Regions from separate parts of the Nonomuraea sp. NPDC051298 genome, predicted to be linked through region 1. Evidence: riboswitches for the same ligand, from Rfam matches in the RefSeq annotation. Region 1 holds a riboswitch; each other region holds the start of a gene.
What was found. Region 1 has a riboswitch for cyclic di-AMP ahead of ACZ6S0_RS52380 (coiled-coil domain-containing protein). Riboswitches for the same ligand answer to the same signal wherever they lie in the genome.
Positions count from the first base shown of each region.

Region 2: another riboswitch for cyclic di-AMP. It lies ahead of ACZ6S0_RS17975 (C40 family peptidase); the one in region 1 lies ahead of ACZ6S0_RS52380 (coiled-coil domain-containing protein).
Region 3: another riboswitch for cyclic di-AMP. It lies ahead of ACZ6S0_RS40385 (C40 family peptidase); the one in region 1 lies ahead of ACZ6S0_RS52380 (coiled-coil domain-containing protein).
Region 4: another riboswitch for cyclic di-AMP. It lies ahead of ACZ6S0_RS07535 (C40 family peptidase); the one in region 1 lies ahead of ACZ6S0_RS52380 (coiled-coil domain-containing protein).

Region 1 covers NZ_JBVJIM010000052.1:15,376-19,260, forward strand. The annotation lists gene ACZ6S0_RS52370 (DeoR/GlpR family DNA-binding transcription regulator) at 1-507, shown strand, start outside; gene galT (galactose-1-phosphate uridylyltransferase) at 504-1,583, shown strand; cyclic di-AMP (ydaO/yuaA leader) riboswitch at 1,652-1,795, shown strand; gene ACZ6S0_RS52380 (coiled-coil domain-containing protein) at 1,802-2,788, shown strand; gene ACZ6S0_RS52385 (MmcQ/YjbR family DNA-binding protein) at 2,810-3,163, opposite strand; gene ACZ6S0_RS52390 (M50 family metallopeptidase) at 3,171-3,885, opposite strand, start outside.
Region 2 covers NZ_JBVJIM010000005.1:220,916-224,800, forward strand. The annotation lists gene serA (phosphoglycerate dehydrogenase) at 1-1,103, shown strand, start outside; gene ACZ6S0_RS17970 (SSI family serine proteinase inhibitor) at 1,695-2,084, shown strand; gene ACZ6S0_RS17975 (C40 family peptidase) at 2,202-2,606, opposite strand; gene ACZ6S0_RS17980 (hypothetical protein) at 2,605-2,748, shown strand; cyclic di-AMP (ydaO/yuaA leader) riboswitch at 2,922-3,063, opposite strand; gene ACZ6S0_RS17985 (3-isopropylmalate dehydrogenase) at 3,162-3,885, shown strand, end outside.
Region 3 covers NZ_JBVJIM010000021.1:100,722-104,606, reverse strand. The annotation lists gene ACZ6S0_RS40395 (cytochrome P450) at 1-663, opposite strand, end outside; gene ACZ6S0_RS40390 (LuxR C-terminal-related transcriptional regulator) at 848-1,060, shown strand; gene ACZ6S0_RS40385 (C40 family peptidase) at 1,088-2,044, opposite strand; cyclic di-AMP (ydaO/yuaA leader) riboswitch at 2,137-2,288, opposite strand; gene ACZ6S0_RS40380 (amino-acid N-acetyltransferase) at 2,566-3,135, shown strand; gene ACZ6S0_RS40375 (RDD family protein) at 3,221-3,885, shown strand, end outside.
Region 4 covers NZ_JBVJIM010000002.1:482,980-486,864, reverse strand. The annotation lists gene ACZ6S0_RS07540 (gluzincin family metallopeptidase) at 413-1,264, opposite strand; gene ACZ6S0_RS07535 (C40 family peptidase) at 1,663-2,097, opposite strand; cyclic di-AMP (ydaO/yuaA leader) riboswitch at 2,258-2,424, opposite strand; gene ACZ6S0_RS07530 (winged helix-turn-helix transcriptional regulator) at 3,015-3,701, opposite strand; gene ACZ6S0_RS07525 (DUF6632 domain-containing protein) at 3,781-3,885, shown strand, end outside.

The sequences.
Region 1 (3,885 bases):
CGGCCGGGCACCGCCGTGGCGCTGTCGGCCGGCACCACCACGTGGGCGCTGGCCCACCACCTGGTCGCCGTGCCCGAGCTGACCGTGATCACCAATTCGATCCCGGTCGCCGAGGTCTTCCACCGCAACCCGCGCGCCGACCGCACCGTCGTGCTGACCGGCGGCGTGCGTACGCCGTCCGACGCCCTGGTGGGCCCGGTCGCCGTGGCCGCGATCCGCCGCCTGCACGTGGACACGCTCTTCCTGGGCGTGCACGGGATGAGCGTGCGGGCCGGGTTCACCACGCCCAACCTGCTGGAGTCGGAGACCGACAGAGAGCTGGTCACGGCGGCGAGCCGGCTGGTCGTCCCGGCCGACCACACCAAGTGGAACACGGTGGGCATCAGCACCATCGCCGAGCTGAGCGAGGCCGACGTGGTCATCAGCGACGCCGGGCTGCCCGAGGAAGCACGTACCGAGCTGGCCGAACGGGCCGGAGAACTGATCATCGCGGAGGGCTCGCCGTGAAGCGCACCATCACCCACCTGGCCGACGGCCGGGAGCTGATCTATTTCGACCGGCGCGACGACGCCGACCGGAGCGCGATCGACCGGCGCACGCTCGATCCCCGGCCGGTCGCCTCCGAACTGCGCTACGACCCGCTGACCGAGGAGTGGATCGCGATCGCCGGGCACCGGCAGACGCGTACGTTCCTGCCGAGCGGTGGCACGGCCGAGTGCCCGCTGTGCCCGTCGTCGCCCACGCGGCCGTCGGAGATCCCGGCGTACGACTACGACGTGGTGGTCTTCGAGAACCGGTTCCCCTCCTTCTCCGGAAATTTCGGGGCCTATGGGGAGGCGGGCGGGCTGAGCGAGGTCCGTCCGGGGGTGGGGCGGTGCGAGGTGGTGTGCTTCACCTCCGACCACTCCTCCTCCTTCTCCAGGCTCTCCGACGCCCAGGTGGCGCTGGTCATGGAGGCGTGGGCCGACCGTACGGCCGAGTTGTCCGGGATCGACGGCGTGGAGCAGGTGTTCTGCTTCGAGAACCGGGGTGAGGAGATCGGCATCACGCTGGCCCACCCGCACGGCCAGATCTACGCCTACCCGTACGTCACGCCCAGGACCAGGCTGCACCTCGGCGCGGCGGCGCGGCACCGGGGGCCGGGCAACCTGTTCGCCGACGTGCTGGCCGCCGAGCGCACGGCGGGGACGCGGGTGGTGGCCGCCAACGAGCTGTGGACGGCCTTCGTGCCGGCCGCCGCGCGGTGGCCGTTCGAGGTGCATCTCTATCCGCACCGGCAGGTGCCCGACCTCGCGGCGCTCACCGAGCAGGAGCGGGCGGCGTTCGCGCCGCTGTACACCTCGGTGCTGCGGGCGTTCGACGGGCTGTTCGGGGTGGTGATGCCGTACGTCTCGGCCTGGCACCAGGCGCCCGTGCGTACCGGCAGGGAGCTGGCCTATCTGCACCTGGAGCTGTTCAGCATCCGGCGGGCGGCCGGCAAGCTGAAGTACCTCGCCGGGTCGGAGTCGGCGATGGGGGCGTTCGTCAACGACGTGCTGCCGGAGGAGGCCGCACGCATGCTCCGATCACAAGTAGATCACTAATAGATTTCTACTTAAGGTCGCATTACCGGTGATCTACCACTAATATCCCGATATGCACCGGCCGTAACAGCCGTTGCGTGCCTAATCCCGGGCGCCGTGCCCGGGAGCCGGGGACCCAATCACACCCGGGGTGAATCCGCTCAGGCGGTAGGGAAACGCAGCTCCCATACCCGAACCCGTCAGCTAACCCGGCCGGCAGAGGGAGAGGAAACATCCACGTGGCGGCTTCGTCCCCCGCGAGTCTTGCCATCGGTCTCATCAGCGCCATCGCCGTCGCCGCCCTCCCCGCGGCCCCGGCCTCGGCGTCCACCTCACCGTCGATCAGGGTGTCGGCCGCCCCCAAGCCGACGGAGGCCCAGCTCCGCGCCCAGCTCAAGGAGCTGAACGCCAAGGTCGACAAGCTCATCGAGAAGTACAACCTCAAACGCGTCGAGCTGGCCAAGGCGCAGGAGGCCGCCAAGACGGCCCAGGCCAAGGCGGCGGCCGCCGAGCAGGCCGTGACCACGGCCGAGCAGCGGGTCGCCGAGATCGCGCGCCTGCGCTACCAGACCGGCGACCTGTCGCTGACCTCTTTCATGCTCCCGACCGACGCTGCCAGCGCGGCCCTGCTCGAACAGCTCACCGCCGAGCAGCAGGCGGTCGTGGACAGCGTGGCCAAGGCCCGCGACGAGAAGAAGAGAGCCAGCGAGGAGGCCGCCGCGCTGGCCTCGCGGATCAAGTCCGACACGGCCGAGGTGGCCGGCCAGCGCGACGAGGCCGAGGACGTCATCAAGGACATCAGGAAGAAGCTGGAGGACCTGGTGCCGTACGGGACCGGGCGCAACTCCGACGGCTCCTGGGCGCCCGAGCTGCCGAACGGGTCCGACAACATCACCGCGCGGACCCGGCTGATGAAGGAGCAGCTCGACAAGAACTTCGCGCTGCCGTTCGCGGTGGGGTGCTTCCGCTCGGGCTCGAGCGGCGAGCACCCGCTCGGCCGCGCCTGCGACTTCATGATGAGCACGGGCGGCTCGATGCCCAGCGACGCCAACAACGCGCTCGGCGACCGGATCGCCGAGTGGGCGCTGAAGAACAAGGACAAACTCGGCGTCAAGTACGTGATCTGGCGGCAGCGGATCAACCAGGGCTCCGGCTGGAGCACGATGTCCGACCGCGGCAGCATCACCGAGAACCACTACGACCACGTGCACATCTCGATGTACTGATCGCGGCCTGCGACAGGGAGGTCAGGGCAGGCGTTCGACGAGCGACTTGGGTGCGATGTGGCGGTAGGCGTCGGTGACGAGCTCCGCCACCTCGTCCCAGTCGATCAGCGGGACGTCGAGGTAGACCCCCAGCCACCCCCGGTGCCCCACGTACGGCGGGCGGAAGAACCGCTCGGGCGCCTCCGCCACCAGCTCCTCCTGCACCCCGGCGGGCGCGGCGCACCAGAAGGCCAGGCGGTCGTCGTGATGGTGGTCGGCGAACATCACGAACGTCTTCTTCCCCCGGACGAACCACGTCGGCTCCCCATGGGAGAGCCGTTCGGTGGTCTCCGGCAGGGCCAGGCAGAGGGCCCGAAGCCGGTCGACGGTGTCCACGGCGGCCTCAGTTCGTCAGCGTGAGCGGGTTGACCAGGTCGGCGTAGACGAGCAGGCCCGCCATGATCATCATCACGATCGCGATCGCGTACGTCAGCGGCAGCACCTTGGCGATGTCCACGTAGCCGGGCTCGGGCCGCCGCATGACCTTGGCGTAGGCCCGCTTGATGCCCTCCCAGAGCCCTCCGGCGATGTGACCGCCGTCGAGGGGCAGCAGCGGGATGAGGTTGAACATGCCGATCGCCAGGTTGAAGCCGGCCAGCAGATTGACGAAGATGGCGATCTTCTTCTCGGTGGACAGGTCGGAGGCGAGGATCTCACCGCCCATGCGACCCGCCCCGACCACGCCGACCGGGCCCTCGGGGTCGCGTTCGTCACCGGAGAAGGCCGCGTGCCAGACGCCGACCATCTTCTCCGGCAGGTTGAGCAGCGAGGCCGCCACCCGGCCCGTCAGCTCGCCCATGTAGCCGACGACCTGGCCGATGCTCTGCCTCTCCATGACCTCGGTGGGCAGCACGCCGAGGAAGCCCACGTTCTTGTCGATCTTGCTGGGGTCTTCGGCGTTGGGCCGGTCCTGGACGATGAGCGTGACGTCGAGGGTCATCGGCTTGTCGTCGCGGACGATGCCGACCTGCACCGCGCCGGCGCCGTGGGAGCGGATGAGGCGGGTGGCCTGGTCCCAGGAGCCGATCTGCTGGCCGTTGAAGGAGACAATGCGGTCG
Region 2 (3,885 bases), on a different contig from region 1:
TCGGCGTCGAGCTGATCGCGTACGACCCCTACCTGCCGCCGGCCCGCGCCGCGCAGATGGGCGTCAAGCTGCTCGCCCTCGAAGAGGTGCTCAAGCAGGCCGACTTCATCACCGTGCACCTGCCCAAGTCCAAGGAGACGATCGGGCTCATCGGCGACAGGGAGCTGCACCAGGTCAAGCCGAGCGTGCGCATCGTCAACGTCGCCCGCGGCGGCATCGTCGACGAGGGCGCCCTGTATGCGGCGATCAAGGAGGGCCGGGTCGCGGGAGCCGGCCTCGACGTGTTCTCCAAGGAGCCGTGCACCGACAGCCCGCTGTTCGAGCTGGACCAGGTCGTCGTCACGCCGCACCTGGGCGCCTCCACGCACGAGGCCCAGGAGAAGGCCGGCACCCAGGTCGCGCGGAGCGTGAAGCTGGCGCTGGCGGGCGAGTTCGTGCCCGACGCGGTCAACGTCGAGGGCGGCGCCGTGGCCGAGGACGTCAAGCCGGGCCTGCCGCTGGCCGAGAAGCTCGGCCGGGTCTTCACCGCGCTGGCCGGCGAGGTGGCCACCAAGCTCGACGTCGAGGTGCGCGGTGAGATCGCCGCCCAGGACGTACGGGTGATCGAGCTGGCCGCGCTCAAGGGCGTGTTCGCCGACGTGGTGGAGGAGCAGGTCACCTACGTCAACGCGCCGCTGCTGGCCAAGGACCGCGGCATCACGGTCGAGCTGGTGACCAGCTCCGAGAGCCCCGACTGGCGCAACGTGGTGACCGTGCGCGGCGTGCTCGCCGACGGGCGTACGGTCTCGGTGTCCGGCACGCTCTCCGGGCCCCGCCAGATCACGAAGATCGTCGAGGTCAACGGCTACGAGATGGAGATCGAGCCGACGGCCCACCTGTGCTTCCTCACCTACACCGACCGTCCCGGCATCGTCGGCGTGGTCGGCCGGCTGCTCGGGGAGCACGGCATCAACATCGCGTCGATGCAGGTGGCCCGGGACGTCAAGGGCGGCAAGGCGCTCATCGCGCTGACCGTCGACTCCGCGATCCCCGCCGACATCGTCGAGCAGATCGTGACCGAGATCGGCGCCGAGAGCGGCCGCTCGGTGGACCTGGAGGACTGACCTCCTGCTCTTCCGTCCTGTCAGGGCCGTCACCCGATCCCGGGTGGCGGCCCTTTCGGCGTCTCAGCATGCGAGATACTAGGACATCCAACGAGATGCCTCGGGTACTGTGGCAGTGATGCGCCAGGTACTCGTACTCATTACCTGCCGCGGCGGGGCCTGTTAGGGCAGGTCGACGGCTCGCCGCGGAGATCGGCGCCTGTGTCGGCCAGTAAGTCCCCCAGTGAGTCCTACGCCCGGTCCGCGAGATCAGGCCCGGTCGGATTCGCGACCGGAGTCCGGCTTCCCCTCCTTTGGAACGCGTCCGCGAGAAGAGATGAGTCACATGTACGAGATGTATGCCTGGAACCGTGCCGAAGACCACGACGACGAGGCGGCCGAGGCCGTGCAGATCGCGCTGGACCGTCGCGACAACGGCGGCGCCCCCCAGAACTCCAGCCGGTAGGGCCCTGCCCCGTCCGTGCCGCTCCTGGTGACGCGGCGGCATGTCCGCACGTCAGGCCGGTGACAGGGGTACCGACACCTCCCTCCACGGATACGCAGAGTGCTGATAGCGTCGCGCTGCGTATTCGTTCGAGGTGGAGGTTCCCCATGTACGCTGCCCTGATCCGGCGCGCCGCCGCAGTCGCCCTGCCCGTCGTGGCCGGCGCGGCCCTGTTCGTCACCCCCGCCCACGCGCAGGCGGCCGAGCTGCACATCGTCAAGCACAACCTGCCCGCGGGCACCACCGAGCGCTGGGTCCTGACGTGCCACCCCGACGACGGGACGCACCCCGACCCGTTCGCCGCCTGCGACCGGCTCCGCCGCATCGGCGGTGACCTGGAGCGGATCAGGTTCCGGCCCGACGTGCCCTGCCCGCGGATCTTCGACCCCGTCCGGGTCGAGATCAACGGCTGGTTCTACGGTCAGCACAAGCACTTCGACGAGCACTACCCCAACCCGTGCTTCGTGGAGAAGATCGCGAGCCCGATCGTGCCCTGACCGGGAGTGATCGCATCCGCGCCGGGGCTTTGATCGACGGCCTGGCCAGGGGTGAGGGAGCACGGGCGGCCCCGTCCGCGCACGGGGCCGCCCGTGGCTTTCCGCGCCGGCGGCCCGTCAGAGGGTGGCCGTGACGATGGCGTCGGCGGGGGTCGTGCGCTCTTCGACCACCTTCGCCCAGAGGCGCACCCCCTTGGGGTCCGGCCGGACCGCGCCCACGAACGCGGTTCTGCGCCAGTCCGAGAGCTTCTCCTCCTTCACCACGTCGCCCGAGTGCGGCGAGTGCACCATGTAGCCGGGCTTGGAGATCATCCCGACGTGGCCCAGGTCGCTGAAGAACACCAGGTCGCCGGGCTTGAGCTGGTCCCAGGAGATCTTCCTGGAGAAGGCCGCGTACTGCTCGTTGGTGGTGCGCGGCAGTTCGATGCCGGCCGCCTCGTACGCCCTGAGCATGAGCCCCGAGCAGTCGTAGCCGCTGTCGCTGGTGCCGCCCCACACGTACGGGATGCCGCGCCTGTCCATGGCGAACTTGAGTGCCGTCTTCCAGGCGGGCTTCGGCGCGCTCTGCGCCCGGATGCGCTTGATGTCGTTGACGGTCAGGGTGGTGGGGTCGTCGTCGGTGTCGGCTTTGGCCGTCGTGTGGGCCTTGGCCGTGCGGGCCTGAGCCGCGGAGTGGGCGTCACCCGTGGTGCGGGCCTGGCCTGCGGTGTCGGCCTGAGCTGCGTCGGCCTGAGTGGCGGTGTCGTCCTGGGCCGTGGTGGCGGCCTGTGCCGCGGGGGTGGCCAGGATGAGTCCGGCGGCTCCCGCCGCCAGGACGATGGCGATACGAGACAGAGCACTGTCCTTCCATGAGGCCGGCCGGGTTAGCTGACGGGCTCGGGCCTGGAAGACAGCCCTACGGCGGTGCCGATTCGCCCCTGGGGCTCAAGTGGGTCCCCGGCTCCACGCAGCGGCTGCGTGAATTAGGCCCGACAAACACTAACGAAACGGTCAAGCAGTCGTAAACCCCCCAAAATCGGGCGTCCAGAAAATGAGATGGAGTGTTCGTCAGACGAGACGAGCCGGTAAGGTACCGCCATGGAGTCGCGTAACATCCGCCTGGCCGTCATCCCCGGGGATGGCATCGGCGCCGAGGTCGTCGCCGAAGGGCTCAAGGTCCTGGAAGCCGTGGGCACGAAGATCGAGGCCACGCACTACGACCTGGGGGCCGCACGCTATCACCGCACCGGCGAGACCCTCCCCGACGCGGTGCTCGACGAGCTGCGCGGCTACGACGCGATCCTGCTCGGCGCCGTGGGCGACCCCAGTGTGCCGCCGGGCGTCCTCGAGCGTGACCTGCTGCTGCGGCTGCGGTTCGCGTTCGACCACTACGTCAACCTGCGGCCGGTCAAGCTCTTCCCCGGGGTGCGGACCCCGCTGGCCGGCGCCACGCCCGGCGACATCGACATGATCGTCGTCCGTGAGGGCACCGAGGGCCTCTACGCCGGCACCGGCGGCGCGATGCGTCGCGGCACGCCGCACGAGATCGCCACCCAGGAGTCGCTCAACACCGCCTACGGCGTCGAGCGCGTGGTGCGTTACGCCTTCGAGAAGGCCCGGTCGCGCCCGCGCAAAAAGCTGACCCTCGTCCACAAGACGAACGTGCTCACCTTCGCCGGCGACCTGTGGCAGCGCACGGTCGACCGGGTGGCCGCCGAATATCCCGAGGTCACCACCGACTACTGCCACGTCGACGCGGCCTCGATGTTCTTCGTCACCCAGCCCGAGCGCTTCGACGTGGTCGTCACCGACAACCTGTTCG
Region 3 (3,885 bases), on a different contig from region 1:
GGTCAGGGCGCTCAGGAGGTCGTCCCCGGGGCGGCGGCGCCTGAGCGCGGCGAGTTCGCGGAAGTAGTCGCGAAACTCCCTTCCGGCCCGCCCGGTTTCCGATACGAGGTCGTCTGTAAGCATCGGGTCAAGGCCGCGAGCCAGGATTTCGCTCCAGCCACGGAAGCGCTCCGAGTCCTCCTGAGGCACTCCGAGCATCTCGCTGATCACCGTGACCGGCAGCGGGTACGCCAGCCCTTCCACGAGGTCGGCCTCCTCGGGCAGCGTGTCGATCAGCCCGGCCGTGACCGCCTCGACGCGCGGGCGCAGCCGTTCGATCATGCGTGGGGTGAAGGCCCTGCTCACCAGCGCGCGCAGCCTGGTGTGGTCGGGCGGGTCCATCCACAGGAACGACTCAACGGGCTGACCTGGGTCTCTGCCGGGCCCGCCGCCGGGGCCGCGGCCGAAGCGCGGGTCGCGCAGCAGCGTCGCGCACAGCTCGTGGGTGGTGGCGACGAGCAGGCCGACGGGCGTACGGAAGAGGGCGCCGCGAGCGCTCATCTCGCGGTAGCGCGCATATGGATCGCGCAGAAACTCCCGATCGAACGGATCGAAACCCAGGACGTCGGCCGGGCTCGTCGACGGCTGATCCGGAACGGCGGAAGGCTCGACGAGATCGCTCATCGTGGACCGATCGATGCCGACATATCGCGAGTACGTCACACATTTCGGATCATGTCAATAGTGCTCGTCAAGAGTGGCGATTGTCATGCTTGACGACCTTTCCGCGATGCGTTTACCGTCTGCGAGGAGCGACTTGGGCCCGGTCGAGAGGCCCAAGTTCTGCTGTTGGGGGGGAGGGCTCCCGATGGATGTGCTCACTGAAGGCGTTGAGCTGAGCCATGCGGATCTGGCGCTGCTGGCGGAGCTGGCCAAGGGGGTCACGGTAGACCGGGTGGGCAGACGACTGGATATCAGCGGTCGTACGGTACGCCGAAGGCTGCGGGGCATCTGCGACCGCATCGGCGTGGCCACGGCGATCGAGGCCGTGGCCTGGGCGGCCCGCCGCCAGTTGATCTAGCGACGGGAGATCCGGTCGATGCCGGGCTCAGTCGGCGATGCGTACCGCACCGGCCCACGGACGCCCCTCGATCGAGGCGATCCGTACGACGTCGCCGGTCTGCGGCGCGTGCACCATCATGCCGCCGCCGAGGTAGATGCCCACGTGGTGCAGGTCGTTGTAGAAGAACACCAGGTCGCCTGGCCGCAGCTCGGAGCGGTCGATGTGCCTGCCCGCGGTCCACTGGCTGCCGGTGTAGTGCGGCAGCGAGATGCCCACCTTCTGGTAGGCGGCCATGACGAGGCCGGAGCAGTCGTAGGAGCTGGGCCCTTCCGCGCCCCAGACGTACGGCTTGAGCTGTTGCGTGAGTGCCCAGCGGGCGGCCTGCGCGGCCTTGCCGCCGCCCGCGATCGGCAGGTTGACGCGCTGGGCCCGCGTGCCGGACCGGCCCGCCTCGCCCAGGGCCCGCTTGAACAGGTTGCTCTCGACCTTGGTGACGAGTTTGGTGATCTTGTCGCGCTTGGAGTCGAGGTCGCCGACGAGCTTCTCGACCTCCTCGATGCGCGTCTCGGCGCCGGCCTGGGCGCGCTCAGCGGCCTCCCTGGCCTTGGCCACCTGGTTGACCTGCTCGCCCTGCTGCTGCTCCAGCACGTACGTGGTGGCGGCGCTGTCGAGGAAGGTGTCGGGGTCGACGGAGGTGGTGAACGCCAGTGCCCTGCTCAGCCCGCCGGTGATGTAGGCGTTCTCGGCGAGCAGGGCGGCCTTGGCGCGCTTGGCCGCGAAATCGGCCTGACTGGTCGCCAGCGTCTTCTGTGCGGCGTCGGCGGTCTTCTTGGCGGCCTTGAGCTTCTCCCGCTGGCCGTTGTAGTCCTCGGACAGCGTCTCGATCTCCGTGTGCATCTGCTCGACCTGCTTGGCCAGGTCCTGCAGCGAGGGCTTGGGGTCGGCGGACGCCGAGCCGACGGGGACGGCGATCAGGAACGCGGCGACTGTGACACTTACCACACCGAAGGGGCGTGGTCGCCGCGCCTGTTCACGAGGGCGGGCGTGCTTGCCCGCCGACTGCCTCCCGCGGTTGAGCGTGCGCTTCACCAACCAGCTCCTCTCGTCGACGCCTACCGGGTTAGCTGGCGGGTTCGGGCCGGAGCAGCCCTACCGAACGGGTCGGATTCACCCCAGTTGGTGGCGCTGGGAGGACGTCACCGGCGGGTCCCCGGCTCCCCTTGCGGGGATTGGGCGGGTTCGCCGCCTGCGACACGCGGCGAACATCGTCGCTGGACACTAATGCACTCCAGGTTCGGGCTCAACCAGAACTGCCGAGTCTGTAGAGGTTTCACAACTGAAGGGTCACAAGGTGATCTCGTGCCCAACCGTGCCGAACTGACTTTATGTCCTCTTTGCCGTTGGTTCCGCCGGAACGAGGGTGCACGCGGGTTTCGTGCACACATGGCCACCCGATGTAACAAGATAGGCCGAGACATGGGAGTTAGGGCTGAGCCGTAATGACATCTGTACCCTGGAGAGCCATGGAGCAGGTGGCGGAACTGACGATGCCGGAGACCGCGGTGGTGGTCAGGCGTGCCCGCACGCCCGACGTGCGCTCGGTCAGACGTCTCGTCGACACCTACGCGGGCGCCGGTCCGCGGCTCCTGGAGAAGGCCACGGTGACCCTGTACGAAGACGTACAGGAGTTCTGGGTGGCAGAGCGGGGCGGGCAGGTTGTCGGCTGCGGTGCGCTCCACGTGCTTTGGGAAGACCTCGCCGAGGTCCGCACCGTCGCCGTGGATCCAGAGTGCCGGGGCAAGGGCGTCGGCCATCGGATCGTCTCGGCGCTCATACAGCAGGCGACGGATCTGGGTCTGCGACGTGTATTCTGTCTGACTTTTGAGGTCGACTTCTTCGCGAGGCACGGCTTTCGCCCTATACAGGGCACGCCGGTCTCTCCAGAGGTGTACGCCGAACTCCTGGCCTCGTACGACGAGGGCGTGGCGGAGTTCCTCGACCTGGAACACGTGAAACCGAACACCCTGGGCAACACCCGCATGCTGCTCCATCTGACATCGGGTGACGCGGACCCTGACCTGATGGAAAGGTGATTGTTGATACCTATGTCGATACGTTGGGCAGCACAGGCATGTGTCCTGACACGTGCCACATGCGCACTCGAAGCGAGGTGACACGGTGAGTACCGGACAGCCGCCGTATCCACAGGACCCATCCGGCGAGAATTCTGCACCCGGCACCCCGTACGGGCAGCAGAACGCGGGCCGCCACCCCGGCGAACCCGACCCGGACGCGACTGTGATCGGCTACCGGGCGGACGACGCCTATGGGCAGCAGCCCCAGTACGGACAGCAGCAACAGCAGCACGGCTACGGCCAGCAGCAGCCCCAATACGGTCAGCAGCAGTACGGCCAGCAGCAGCCCTCGCAGCCCGGCTACGGGCAGCAGGGTTACGACCAGGGCTACGGCCAGCAGGGCTACGGTCAGCAGCAACAGCAGCAGTACGGCTACGGCCAGCAGCCCCAGTCGGGCCAGCAGCCGCAGTACGGGCAGCAGGGCTACGGCCAGCAGCAGCAGTCGCAACCCGACTACGGCCAGCAGTACGCCCAGCAGCCCCAGTCCCAGCCCGACTACAGCCAGCAGCAGGGCTACGGCCAGCAGGGTTACGGCCAGCAGCCCCAGTCGGGCCAGCAGTACGGTCAGCAGCCGCAGTCCCAGCCCGACCACGGGCAGCAGGGCTACGGCCAGCAGGCGCAGTCGGGCCAGCAGTACGGTCAGCAGGGCTACGGCCAGCAGCAGGGCTACGGCCAGCAGCAGCAGTCGCAGCCCGGCTACGCCCAACC
Region 4 (3,885 bases), on a different contig from region 1:
CCCGTCCCTCCCGCGCCGCCGGAGGCCGCCGCGTCGCCGCCGGGCTCCGGCCCCGAGCGGGACTCACCCCACGCGTGCCGCTCGCCTCCCAGGTCCGCGTCCGACCCCGAACGCCCGTCCGCGCCTGAGTGCGCGTCGCCGTCGGAGTGTGCGGCACCGTCAGAGTGTGCGGCACCGTCAGAGTGTGCGGCACCGTCAGAGTGTGCGGCACCGTCAGAGTGTGCGGCACCGTCAGAGTGTGCGGCGCTCACCCCTACGGCGGCCATCTCTCCGTCCGGCACGTCGCGTTCGCGCGTCCCGGCCGCCGACGTCTCCGCCTCTCGCGCGCCCGTCACCGGCGTCTCCGCTTCCGGCCTGCCGGTGTCGTGCGGCGCGTCTTCCTCATCTCGCCGTTCGCTCATCTGCCTCCCCTTCACACGAGCTGATCCCGCACGTACTCGCGCCACCGCGCCGTCAGCGTGGCGACGGAGAGGCCCAGTGAGGCGAGCGCCCGATCGACGCCCGCCCGCTGGGCCGCACGGTAGAGCCTCACCAGGGTCCCCTCACCGAACCGGTCAGCGAAGAAGCGACACGCCAGCCAAGCCTCCTGGTACGCACGCGCGAGCCGGACCGGGTCGGACCCGTCCGCCGCGAAAGCCGCAGGTCCGGGCAAAGCGCTCGGCAGGCGCCCGGCCCGCGCCTCGGCCGCCAGTTCGGCCGCCGCCGTGGCGACGGGCAACCCGGCGTCGCGGTAGGCCACGTAGTCCGCGAACCCCTCGTAGAGCCAGACCGGCAGGCCCTCGGTCCCGGCCACGACGTGGGTCAGCTCGTGGGTCAGGACGATGTCCTTGCCGGTGGGGTTGAGGGTGGCGAAGAGTTCGGGGACGACGATCACGCGCCCACGGTCGGCCACGGCGGCCAGGCCGTCGAGCCGGTCCACTCCGGCCAGCGCGGCGGCCTCGCGGGCGGACGCCGGAACGACGACGAGCGGTCGTACCCGCCCGCCCAGGACGGCGGAGACACGGAGCCCGGCCGCATCCGCCCTCCGGGCCAGATCAGCGAGCCCGGCGGCGTCGTGCCCGGCGGGCTCATGCCCGCCGGAGTCACGCCCGGCAGAGTCATGCCCGGCCACCACGGAGTGCCTGCCCCGGCTGACGACCGTGCGGCCGGGCCACAGGTCGCGCATCTCCGGGGGCAGGGCAGAGGGATCGGGAAGCGGTGCCGCGCCCGGAACCAGGAGCAGGAGGACGGCCACCACGGCTCGTCGGCTCACCTGCTCGGACACGGGGCCGATCGTAGCCGCCCGGCACTCGTGCCCGCGCTTGCGCGAATCCACGGCCACCGCCCGGCAACCACCACGTGCGCTTGCGCGGACTCACGGCCGCCGCTTGGCAACCACCACGTGCGCTCGGGCGGATTCACGGCTACCGCTTGGCAACCACCACGTGCGCTCGGGCGGATTCACGGCTACCGCTTGGCAACCGCCACGTGCGCTTGGGGGAGTTCGCGGCTGCCGCTTGGCAGCCGCCACGTGCGCTTGCGCGGATTCGTGGCCACCTCCAGGTCACCGCCTCCACCGCCTGGCAGCCGCCGCAGCCGCGTGCTGCGGGGGCGGATTCGCGGCCGCCCGTGGGGACAGGCGAGAGCCCCGCCCGGATCGGGGGGAATCCGGGCGGGGCTTCTTCACATGCCGGGACGGACCGCGCCGACGAAAGACGACTTGCGCCATCCGTCCAGCTTGTCGATGCGTACCCGTTCACCCGTCCGTGGTGAATGGATCATCTTGCCCTTGCCGACGTACATGCCCACGTGGCCGAGCCCGCTGAAGAACAGCAGGTCACCTGGCTTGAGGTTGCGCCAGGAGATCTTGTTCCTGATGCGGGCGAACTGGCTGCTCGCCACGCGCGGGAGCTTGACGCCGGCCTTCTTCCAGGCGAACAGGACGAGGCCGGAGCAGTCAAACGAACCAGGCCCTGTGCCCCCGTACCGATACGGGTCACCGATCTGGTCCTTGGCCGCGGCGACGGCCTTGCGGGCCTTCGCCTGTTGCCGGGCGACCTTGGCGGCCCGTTGCCGGGCAGCCGTGGCCGTCTTCGAGGCGCCGGCGGTGGTGGCCACCGTCGCCGTCGTTCCGGCCGAGTCGCTCGTCGTCGTCGCCTGAGCCGTGGGGGCATGGAGGACAAGACCTCCGGCCGTCACGGTCATCGTGAGTGCTACGCCGCTCAGGGCGAAGCGGGACAGGCGGGGGTTCTGCAGGGAGGTGGACAGGATTTCTCCTCGCGTCTTCCACGAACGCCTACCGGGTTAGCTGACGGATTCGGGCCTGGAAGTAGCCCTACGGCGCGACTCGCGCGCCGACTCACCCCTGATCCCTCGGGAAGAAACGGGATCGCTGGGTCCCCGGCTCCGTGCCTCATGACTGCACGGATTCGGCAGGTCGCCGCCCGATGAGGGTGCTGCTCCTCGAGGGGTATCGGGGGCGACCGGCGGATCTTTGTCTGTCTCACATCGGGAGGACCGATGCCGGTTCGCGGGGGACATGGCTTGTGCACCGCGACGACGCCAGAAGCTACGCCGAAGGTTCAAGGATCGGCAAAGCGCACACCGGGCTGTAAAGATCAGACAGAGGGTGATGTCAGAGCTGAAACCCCTGCTGGAACCCCAAGCTTCGTTACCAGAATGTGACCCTGCTCACACTTGGACACGTCCAAGATTGTCAGGTCCCAGACATCCCTTTCGTCACATCCGTCACACCGACGCCGATTCCGCGAACACCCTCGAACGGCCGCCCACCGGTCCGCCATCACCACACATTTCGCGAAATATCGCCACACTCTACGATCCGTCGCCATACCCAAATGGCCTGAAGAAAGCCCGGTCCTGCCCCGGAGATCAACATAGCTACTATGGTGGATAGTAGCGAAGTCGAAGCGCCTCCGCCGGGGACAGCCGGTGACGAGGACCGAGCGGGAAGCCGGAAGTCAGCGCCGCGCACGAGCGACTCACGCACGAGCGTCCAGCCGCACGCCCACCCCCTACCCTTGACGCGCCGACATTTCGGCGATCGGCTCCGGGGGCGCGAAGAGGCGTAGAAAGCGTTCCGCGGTGGCCCGCGGTCCGGCCAGGGTGAGGTCACCCCGGGTGAGGACGTCGTCGAGAGTGCGGGCGCGGCCGAGCACGGCGGCCAGGGTCTGCGGGCTGGTCTCGATGACCAGGTCCGCCTGTGGCAGGCCGGAGTCGACGCGGGCCAGGTGGAGGCGGTCACGGTCCACCCGCAGCAGGAAATGGTGCTCGCCGAGCCGCAGGCCAACGGCGAGGTGGAGCGCTTCGCCGACAGCGGGCGCGAACAGGGCCTTCAGCGACAGGGCGGCGGAATCGGCGCTGAGCGGGGCACCGTGTGGCAGCGAGGGGGAGCGGCTGCTCCAGCGGGCGAGGTCGGTGACGATGGGCTCCAGTTCGGCGCCCCAATCGGTCAGTTCGTAGATCCAGGAGCCGGCGGGCGGGGAGAGCTTGCGGCGCCGCACGATGCCGGCGTCCGTAAGCTCGCGCAGGCGCTGGGTCAGGATGTCCGCGCTGATCCCCGGCAGACCGGCGCGCAGGTCCGTGAAACGTTTGGGCCCGAGGATCAGCTCCCGCACGACCAGCAGCGCCCAGCGCTCTCCCACGAGCTCGAGAGCGTGCGCGATCGCGCATCCATCGCCGTAACTCCGCTTGCCCGCCATGCTCCTACCCTACCAGCGACAGTCCTTGAATCCATCTTCATAGTTGTCTTTTCCAACTAGAGAGTTGTAGTGTCCGACCATGCAACGGCTGCGAGAGAGGCTCGACATGGACGACCACAACCAAGACAGAAGGCCGCGCGCCCTCGCCGTGTTCCTACGCGTTTACGGCGTGCTGTCGCTCGTG